Regions from separate parts of the Planococcus faecalis genome, predicted to be linked through region 2. Evidence: riboswitches for the same ligand, from Rfam matches in the RefSeq annotation. Region 2 holds a riboswitch; each other region holds the start of a gene.
What was found. A riboswitch is a leader RNA that binds a small molecule or an ion and turns the genes downstream of it on or off. The one in region 2 is predicted to bind lysine.
Positions count from the first base shown of each region.

Region 1 (3,245 bases), 1.5 Mb from region 2:
AAAAGCTAATGGAAGAAATTGTGTCTTCGGCAATGAATAAAGAACTACCTTTAACATCCGTCTTTAAAAACGGATGTTTATTTATTGGGAAAAATAGGGAACTGGACTCATTGCAACCATTCGTTTACCAGCTATACTTAGCGTACAAAATATCTTTGCCTCTGGAGGTCTTATGGAAAAAGAGAATCGGTTATTGGGGGAACGCGTGTCGTTAGATAAAGAATTGATCGCACAATTGATTCATGAGGAAGTCAATACCAATCTTCAGGCTGAGCAGTTGCAAATGAATAAAGATTTTATCGAAGTCGTCAATAGAATCCGAATCGATTTTGTGGATTTAATTGGACAATCCATTAGCAATAGCTGCGACATTCAAGGAGTTTATGCGAATATTCAACGGTGGGGAGAAAAAACAGGTAATTTTTTTCTCGAAAACAATCGATCATTAGAAGACGCACTTGTAGAAGTTTCTCTGTTCCGAAAACACATTGGAACAGTCATCAAAACAGAAGCCGTTCACAAAAAAGTTGCCATTCAAGTCGTTTTTGATATTATGGAAACCTTTCATTCGTTACTGGATTATGCAGCTGTTTCCTATACAGAAGCCTACACAGTTTCATATCGACGAAAATTGGCATGCGCAAGAAAAGAATTTCTTGAACTTTCCTCACCCGTTGTCCCGGTCAGTGATCAGATTGCCGTTTTACCACTAGTGGGTAGCATTGAAATAGACCGAGCTCGTTATATACTGGAGAAAACCTTACTAGCAACAAATCAACTAAAAATTACGGTATTGATTGTAGATTTGTCAGGTGTCGTGAGAGTCGACTCAATCGTTGCAGAACAAATTATTAAAATCATTCAGTCGCTAAAGCTTGTAGGTATACGCTCGGTTCTCACGGGAATTCGTCCAGAAATTGCAGCGATGCTTGTTGGTATTGGCGTCGATTTAAAAGACATTGAAATTGGTGGCAGCCTGAAACGTGTCTTACATCAGATGAATGTCACTTAATTAAAAAAACGCTGAAGTTCCTAGACTTCAGCGTTTTTTTTAGTTAGTCAATTTGTCACTGCTTCTGAATGCAGACTGGGTAAAGACTTGTGTAACGTCAGGGTTTCTTCATCAGTCAGTGCAATCATTGGCAACCGAACGCCGCCAGTCGGAACACCTGTCATGTGCAGTGCTGCTTTAACTGGAGATGGATTTGGCGCAGCGAACAATGCTTTCATTGTTGGCAATAACCGTCTATGAATAGTTGCTGCTGTTTTCACATCACCTGTTTTAAAACTCGTAATCATGTCTTGCAGATCGTTGCCGATAATATGTGCAGCAACCGAAACGATGCCCGCACCACCGATAGACAGCATCGGTAAAGTCAGACTGTCATCGCCGCTATAGACAGTAAAAGATTCAGCTGTGTGTTCAATAATTTCTGAAGCAGCATCCAAATCACCGCTCGCTTCTTTAATAGAAACGATATTGTTAATTTGAGACAAGCGGATGACGGTTTCTGGAAGCAAGTTAACGACGCTACGTCCTGGAATGTTATAGAGCATGACAGGTAGATGAGTCGACTCCGCAATGGCTTGGAAATGTTGGAACATGCCTTCTTGTGAAGGTTTATTGTAATAAGGCGTAACTAGCATAATGCCATCTACGCCGACTTTCTCTGCTTGTTGAGTCAAAGAAATCGATGCCCGCGTATTGTTCGAGCCGGTTCCTGCGATGACCGGAATCCGTCCAGCAACAGTGTTGACGGTAAACTGGAACAATTCTACTTTTTCCTCTATCGATAAAGTTGGCGATTCGCCTGTGGTTCCTGCGACGACAAGGCCGTCAGATCCATTAGCAATCAAGTGCTCGATTAAGTTTTGCGTTGCCGGAAAATCAATTTCCTCGTATTGGTCGAATGGTGTTACCATTGCTGTAATTACTTGGCCGAAATTCATACAGAACACACCCTTTTCTAATTTTTTTCGAAGCTTAGAGGTGAGAGGCCCGTCAGGAACAAACAAAAAAGCAGCAACAGGAGGTCCTGTTGCTGCAGTAGAAACAATGTTTACCATTTGCTCCTGTGCATCAGATAGCCCTCCATATAGTTTCCTATATGACAGTCCTGCATTTATTAAATGCAGACCCAGCGCACGGAAATGTGAGATCTCCGCCACTTCGGCAAATCCCCCTTTCGGCAAACGTCAACGGATCTCATCATCCTCGTTTTGCGTACTAATGGTTTTTGCGCCTCTATCCTACTCTTGTAAAAACAAGAGCAAGAAATATTGAATTAGCTGTACTATAACAAATGTTTCTATTAATTGCAAGATGAAGAACGTAAAAAATTATAACCGAGGAGAGATAGAATGAGTGAGCAAGCCTATGACCAACTGCTAGCCATTGCAACAACAGGAAACCAGCAAGGATTTAATGCCTCTTTGCATCATAATCGTTATGAGCCTACACCTTACGATTTACTCGACAAATTGTTTGAGCATTATAGCCTGTCTCCTGAAGATTGTATCGTTGATGTTGGCTGTGGAAAAGGGCGCTTGAATTTTTATGTGCATCATTTTTTTGGTGTAAAAAGTGTAGGCATCGAAATGAATCCGACATTTTACACAGAAGCCCTCGAAAATAAAAAACAGTACGCGAAAAAGCACAAAGGTGCAGAGTTTCACATTAACTTTTGTAATTGCTTAGCTCAGAAATACCCAGTTACAGCAGACGATACCGTATTCTATTTCTTTAACCCTTTTTCAGTGGCGATATTCATCGCATTTGTGAATAAAATTTTAGCTTCAGTCGAAAAATCTCCACGGACGGTAGACATGATTTTGTTTTTTGCCTCTCAAGATTACAGTGATTATCTGGAAGCTAACGGAGTTTTTCAGCTAATAGAAGAAATTCAATTGTCGGATTTCCATAAAGATCCGCGCGAACGATTTTTAATTTATCGATTGTCTAAAATGGATTAGAACTAGTGCTCTAAAGGGTATATTTACAGTAAAACAATTGTGAAACGAGGGACCCCTATGGAATGGAAAGGTAGAAAAGCCAGTAGAAACGTTGAAGATCGGCGAGGGAAAGGTGGAGCGCTAGTAGCAGGAGGCGGCATCGGCGGTATTTTAATTGTGTTATTAGTGGCTTTTTTAGGAGGCGACCCAGGTGTCATTCTTGATCAATTGGGTGGATCCTCAGGAACGACTTCAAACCAGTCTTACGAATCAACTCCACAAGAAGAAGAATT
Region 1 is NZ_CP019401.1:3,152,260-3,155,504, reverse strand. It holds gene AJGP001_RS15650 (GGDEF domain-containing protein) at 1-40, shown strand, start outside; gene AJGP001_RS15645 (STAS domain-containing protein) at 173-1,012, shown strand; gene dapA (4-hydroxy-tetrahydrodipicolinate synthase) at 1,060-1,950, opposite strand; lysine riboswitch at 2,078-2,256, opposite strand; gene AJGP001_RS15635 (class I SAM-dependent methyltransferase) at 2,362-2,973, shown strand; gene ypfJ (KPN_02809 family neutral zinc metallopeptidase) at 3,031-3,245, shown strand, end outside.
Region 1: it holds a riboswitch for lysine, as region 2 does, so the genes downstream of both, dapA (4-hydroxy-tetrahydrodipicolinate synthase) here and AJGP001_RS05765 (Na+/H+ antiporter NhaC family protein) in region 2, are expected to answer to the same signal.

Region 2 (3,245 bases):
ATTGAAGAACACACCGATTTAATTATTTGCTTATCACATCTTGGCATTAAAGAAGACGAGTTATTGGTGGATCTTTGTCCACAAATCAATATTATTTTGGGGGCACATACGCATCATGTTTTTCATGAAGGCAAATGGCAAGGGGACACTTTGCTAGGTGCTGCAGGAAAATTCGGTTTTTACGTTGGTCATATTGCTGTAGCAGAAGCATTTGAAAAAACCACTGCGCAACTCGTTGAAGTGTCTCGGTTACGCGAAGAACAAGAAGGATTTGATGAACTGCTAATTGAGCAGGGAAAAATACAAATGAACGAGTTAGTTTTTCATAGCGACAAGACGCTAAAAGCAGAGTGGTTTAAAGATTCAGAGCTGGCAACTTTGTTTGGACAAGCGCTGATTGAATTTACAGAAGCCGATTGTGCGTTATTTAATGCCGGAATATTTATGGAAGATATGGCAAAAGGTGCGATGACTCGCTACAACTTTCATCAAATGTTGCCTCATCCAATCAACCCTTGTCTTGTCGAGCTAAGCGGAGCAGAGTTAAAGGAGATTTATTTGCAGTCTTTGAACTCAGAATGGCCACAGCTCGAGTTAAAAGGAATGGGATTCCGTGGCGCGGTATTTGGCAAGATGATTCATTTGAATATGGAAATTATGAATCACCGGTTTTATATCAATGGGCAACTAGCAGTGCACGATCAAACTTACCGGTTGGTTACGTTAGACATGTTAACGTTTGGCTACTTTTTCCCAAGCTTGAAAAGAGCGGCTAAGACATATTTTATGCCAGAGTTTCTGCGTGATGTGTTTAGCGAGTATTTTCATAGCAAAGCCTTGAAGTAGAAGGCCTATTCGGAATATAAACGCAGTTGATTTTATGGTGATTTTGGGCTATGCTAATAAAGAAATATATATTGGTGGGTAGAGGCTGCAGGACTGATCAGTAAGATGCGCGAGTTTGACCGCGTTGAACGCATCTGAAAGGAAGTTTTGCCGAAATCGATTTTCTAGGTCTAAGAAGATGGATTGGGGTCATTCTAAATAAGAATGTCACTGTCATTTGAGCAACAGCTTAAATGGGGAGCTACAGGGTTGTTTGATGTTCTAATGCACAGACGAATTGTAGAAGGCTGACTTTATCCAATTGGAGAGGTCGGCTTTTTTTATCTCATTTTTCACCCATCAAAAATTAGGAGGAGTTTTTATGGAGAATACGATTTTTTCGATTTTGCCGCCGATTATTGCAATCGTTATGGTACTTTTAACGCGTCGTGTGCTATTGTCGCTAGGTACCGGTATTGTAGCAGCAGCTGTAATATTGACATGGTTTGCACCACTTGATGCCTTACAAGAGCTTGTAACATCATTTACGATTATTTTTTGGGATGAAGGTTTCAATGCTTATAACGTCTTTATCATTCTTTTCTTGTTGTTGCTTGGCATTATTACAGCATTCGTTAGTTTATCAGGAGGCAGCCATGCTTTCGCTGAATGGGCTTCCACACGTATCAAGTCGCGAAGAGGGGCGAAGGTTCTAACAGTAGTTCTTGGAATTGTGATCTTCATCGATGACTATTTCAATGCTTTAGCTGTAGGACAAGTTGCACGTCCAATTACTGATCGTTACAAAGTGTCACGCGCTAAGCTCGCATACTTTATCGATTCGACTGCTGCACCTGTTTGTGTCGTTTCTCCCGTATCAAGTTGGGGAGCTGCAATTATTGGGATTATTGCGACGATTTTAGCAGGACAAACTTTTGTTGAATATTCCGCACTAGAAGCTTTCTTATGGATGGCACCGATGAACTTTTATGTAGTCGCTTCTCTAGCTATTGTCTTTTTTGTTGCTATTCGTGATGTTGATTTTGGTGAAATGAAGAAACATGAAGTGCTTGCGATTACGGAAGGACAACTTTTTGATCCTAACAAAACCATTCCAGGTGAAATGAAAGAAGATTTTCCAACTCATTCACATGGACATGTTAGAGATTTATTACTACCAATTTTATTGTTGATTGTTGGTACAGTAGGAGCAATGATATGGACGGGCTATCAGAACGCAGATCAAGTATTTGATATTTGGTTGATTTTTGAAAATACAGATGTGCCAGCTTCCTTATTAACAGGTGGTGTGCTAGGTGCATTAACGTCCATTATCTTATACGTTATGCAAATGAAAAAGAACGAAACAGCTAATGTGGGCTGGATTGGCAAAGGCATTTGGGCAGGTATCAAATCAATGATGGGTGCAGTGCTAATCTTGATTTTTGCTTGGTCGCTGACTTCTTTGATCGGGTTACTTGAAACGGGTGCATATTTAGCAGGCGTTGTGTCTGAAGGCAATGTTCCGACAGCTATTCTTCCCTTTTTACTGTTTGTGTTAGCGGGTGTTATGGCTTTTTCTACAGGAACATCGTGGGGGTCTTTCGGTATTTTATTACCGATTGCCGGTACAATTATGATTGAGGCTGACCCATCCTTATTATTGCCAGCGTTATCAGCAGTGTTAGCAGGAGCGGTTTTTGGTGATCATTGTTCACCGATTTCCGATACGACGATCTTGTCTTCGACAGGAGCGGGAAGCAATCATATGGACCATGTCTTAACTCAGATACCGTATGCGTTAACCGCTGCAGGTATTGCTGCAATTGGGTACATTGTCATAGGTTTCACTGGTTCGCTATTGATTTCGTTAGGCGTAGTCTTAGCCGTGTTAGCCGTTCTCTTTGTTGTCTGGTCACAACGAACAACTATTATTGAAAAACAACAAAATATATAATGAAATCAAGGCAGAGAAGCTATTTCTCTGCCTTTTTACTTTTGCTGCAATAGTTTTTTCGAATTATATTGTGAAATCGTCTTTACATTAAAGCGCTCTCTCGGTATACTATTTTTAGATTAGTTAATAATCTGAAAACAAACAAAATTCCTATTTTTATGTAAATAGAATGGGAATACAGAGGGGGAAGAGTGATGGAACGTTCGCAATGGGGTACACGTGCCGGCTTTATCATGGCAGCTGTCGGCTCTGCAATTGGTCTTGGTAACATTTGGCGTTTTCCGTATGTTGCCTTTGAAAATGGTGGGGGTGCCTTTTTCATACCGTATTTATTTGCATTATTAACTGCCGGTATACCAATTCTAATACTTGAATTTACGATTGGTCATAAGTACCGAGGTTCTGCACCATTATCATTCTTTAGAATGGGTGGTAAAAAACTAGAATGGCTTGGTTGGTGGGC
Region 2 is NZ_CP019401.1:1,170,399-1,173,643, forward strand. It holds gene AJGP001_RS05760 (bifunctional metallophosphatase/5'-nucleotidase) at 1-846, shown strand, start outside; lysine riboswitch at 918-1,098, shown strand; gene AJGP001_RS05765 (Na+/H+ antiporter NhaC family protein) at 1,208-2,782, shown strand; gene AJGP001_RS05770 (sodium-dependent transporter) at 2,977-3,245, shown strand, end outside.

Region 3 (3,245 bases), 220 kb from region 2:
TACAATAATATGACATATTTATTGTACTCCCCCCCTCAAGGAGCGTCAAGGCAACATAACTCCTTTAAACCGATAGCGCTTATGGATTTCGCAGGCGATTACCTTCTATCTAGAGGAAATGTATCGAAATAGAATCGATTTAACAGCATTCCCTCAAAAAAGCGATTCTCTAATTGAGAATCGCTCTTTCCAACTATTCTAGTACAAACCACTGTGTAGACATCATTACTATATCAGCATTGAGAATTTGAACATTTTGTGAATTTTTTCACTAGCTTTTATTACATTAGGAATTCATTATTTATGAGTGGACTTCTACCGCAGCCAATCCGTACGCTGCATGTAAAGCATTCGCTGATTTGTTCATATCTACTTCTGGCACAACGACTGAAATTTTTATTTCAGAGGTACTAACCATCTTCACCGGAACTTCTTCGCTTCTTAAAATATCGAACATCCGAGCTGCGACTCCAGGATTCGATACCATGCCTGAACCTACTATCGACACTTTCGATAAGCCGACTTCTACATTTAGTGTCAGAAAACCAATGGCATCTTGTGCTTCCGTTAAAACTCGGCGTGTTTCTTCAAGGCTTTCCTGGCTAATAGAAAAAGAGACAGACGGTGGAAATTCATCACTGATGCTTTGAACAATAATATCCACATCAATGTGATTTTCAGCAAGCTTTGTAAAAATAGTAGCAAGAGATCCGTTGAATGGCTTTTTGTAACTCACAGTTACGCGCGCTATTCCTGGTTCGAATGCCACACCTCTAACGATTAAATTTTTCTCCACAGTGATCACCTCTTGTATGATTGTGCCAGGCTCGTCTGAATAACTTGCTCTGACAGATAATGGGACGTTATTGTTTTTTGCGAATTCGACCGCTCTCGGATGTAGTACGCCCGCTCCGAGATTAGCAAGTTCCAACATTTCATCATAAGAAATTTGTTGTAACTTGCGTGCACCTGTTACATACCGTGGATCTGACGTATAGACACCGTTAACATCTGTATAAATCTCACATTTTTCCGCTTTTAGTGCTGCAGCAAGCGCAACGGCAGTCGTATCCGATCCACCGCGACCAAGGGTTGTAATATTACCAATTGTATCCACTCCTTGAAAACCGGCAACCACACAAAGATAACCATTTTCCAACACACGTTCAAGACGTTCTGTATTTATTTTAATGATGCGTGCATTACGTGGTACGGATTCTGTTTCAATTCCTGCCTGCCATCCAGTAAAAGATAGAGCTTCATGACCCAGTTTCTTGAAAGCCATCGCCAATAACGAAATCGTAATTTGCTCACCTGTTGCCAGTAACATATCCATTTCTCGCTTTGGCGGTTCCGCTGATATTTCTCCCGCTAATCCGAGCAACGTATCAGTTGTCTTACCCATCGCCGAAACAACAATGACTACGCGTTTGCCTGCTTGTTTTTCACGGATAGCTCGTTTGGCAACTCCGATAATTTTTTCTGGAGTCGCGACAGAAGTTCCTCCAAATTTCATGACGATCGTTTTCATTCCATCCACTCCCACATTTAGTATGTGGCCCTCAAAATGACTAGCGATCATGCCACTAGACACAAAAAAAGGTAGCTCCCCGCAACCGCGGGAAACTACCTCTTATCATGTACGAAAAAAACGTCCATGTGAGATAGCCCTCCAGAGATTGACTCTGACAGCTCTGCACTTGTTAAATGCAGAACCAGCATGCGTAATAGCAGTCATACGCACACTTCGGCGACCATCCCTTTCACCATCCTTCGCAGATTCTGCAAATCTCCAGATGCTTACTATTGACGTTCGCGCCTCTATCATCACTTTTCCAAGTGATTTACTTATTCTTCTACGATACCATGTTACGACTCGCTTGGCAATGTGCCTTGTTTAAAATGCTGTTCAATAGAGATTGCTAGCGCTTCTGGCATTCCTGCCTCTTGGATTTGTTCTACTGATGCTTCTTTGATTTTTTTAACAGAACCAAAATGTTTCAGTAGCTGTTGCTTACGTTTGGGGCCAACCCCTTCAAGCCCATCAAGTGCTGATTGAATTGAATTTTTTCCACGTAACTGACGGTGAAACGTAATAACAAAACGGTGGACTTCGTCTTGAATCCGTTGAAGCAAGTAAAAAGCTTCACTCGTCCGTTTTAGTGGCACAATTTCAGCAGGTGAACCATACAGCAATTGAGAAGTTTGGTGCTTAGCGTCTTTTGCTAGACCCGCAATTGGGATAGATAAACCGAGTTCATCTTCTAAAATTTCACGTGCCGACTCCATTTGTCCTTTTCCTCCATCAATAACAATCAGGTCAGGTAAAGGTAAACCGTCTTTCAATACACGTGAATAACGTCGACGGATAACTTCTCGCATCGCCGCGTAATCATCCGGCTTTGACGCATTCCGAGTCTTGTATTTGCGGTAGTCTTTTTTAGAAGGCTTGCCATCAATAAACGTAATCATTGCAGATACTGCATCAGCGCCTTGAATATGCGAGTTATCAAAAGCTTCGATGCGAAGAGGCACTTCAATATTCATCGCCTCACCCAAATCTGTACACGCGCCAATGGTTCGTTCTTCTTGTCGCTCTAACAATTGGAATTTTTCTTTAATGGCCACTTCCGCATTTTTCTTAGCAAGTGCCACCAGCTCTTTTTTCTTGCCTCGTTGTGGAACGAGTACACGAACGCCTAGCCATTCTTTTAACATGTCCGGATCATCCGCTTCAGGAATTAAAATTTCATTCGGTTTCACATGGTTGGCTTTTTCATAAAATTGCCCGAGATACGTTAAAAATTCCTCTTCCGGATCGCGGTACAAGGGGAAAAGCGATACGTCTCGTTCAATTAGTTTGCCTTGTCGCACAAAAAAGACTTGCACACACATCCAGCCTTTATCAACAGCATACGCAAAAACATCGCGATTGGTAAAATCATTCATCGCCATTTTTTGTTTTTCCATCACCGTTTCAATCATATTAATTTGATCACGGTATTCTTTTGCGCGTTCAAATTCCAGATTTTCTGCCGCTTCCGACATTTTTGCGACCAATTGCACTTTAACTTCACGGAATCCACCGTTTAAAAACTTTGTAATGCCATCAATCATCTCTTGATAGGTTTCTTTTTCAACCGGTTTAACACACGGTGCTAAACATTGACCTAAATGATAATACAGACATACTCGGTCAGGCATCGTATGACATTTCCGCAACGGGTACAAGCGGTCCAGTAGTT
Region 3 is NZ_CP019401.1:1,393,152-1,396,396, reverse strand. It holds gene AJGP001_RS06965 (aspartate kinase) at 302-1,531, opposite strand; lysine riboswitch at 1,658-1,832, opposite strand; gene uvrC (excinuclease ABC subunit UvrC) at 1,870-3,245, opposite strand, start outside.
Region 3: it holds a riboswitch for lysine, as region 2 does, so the genes downstream of both, AJGP001_RS06965 (aspartate kinase) here and AJGP001_RS05765 (Na+/H+ antiporter NhaC family protein) in region 2, are expected to answer to the same signal.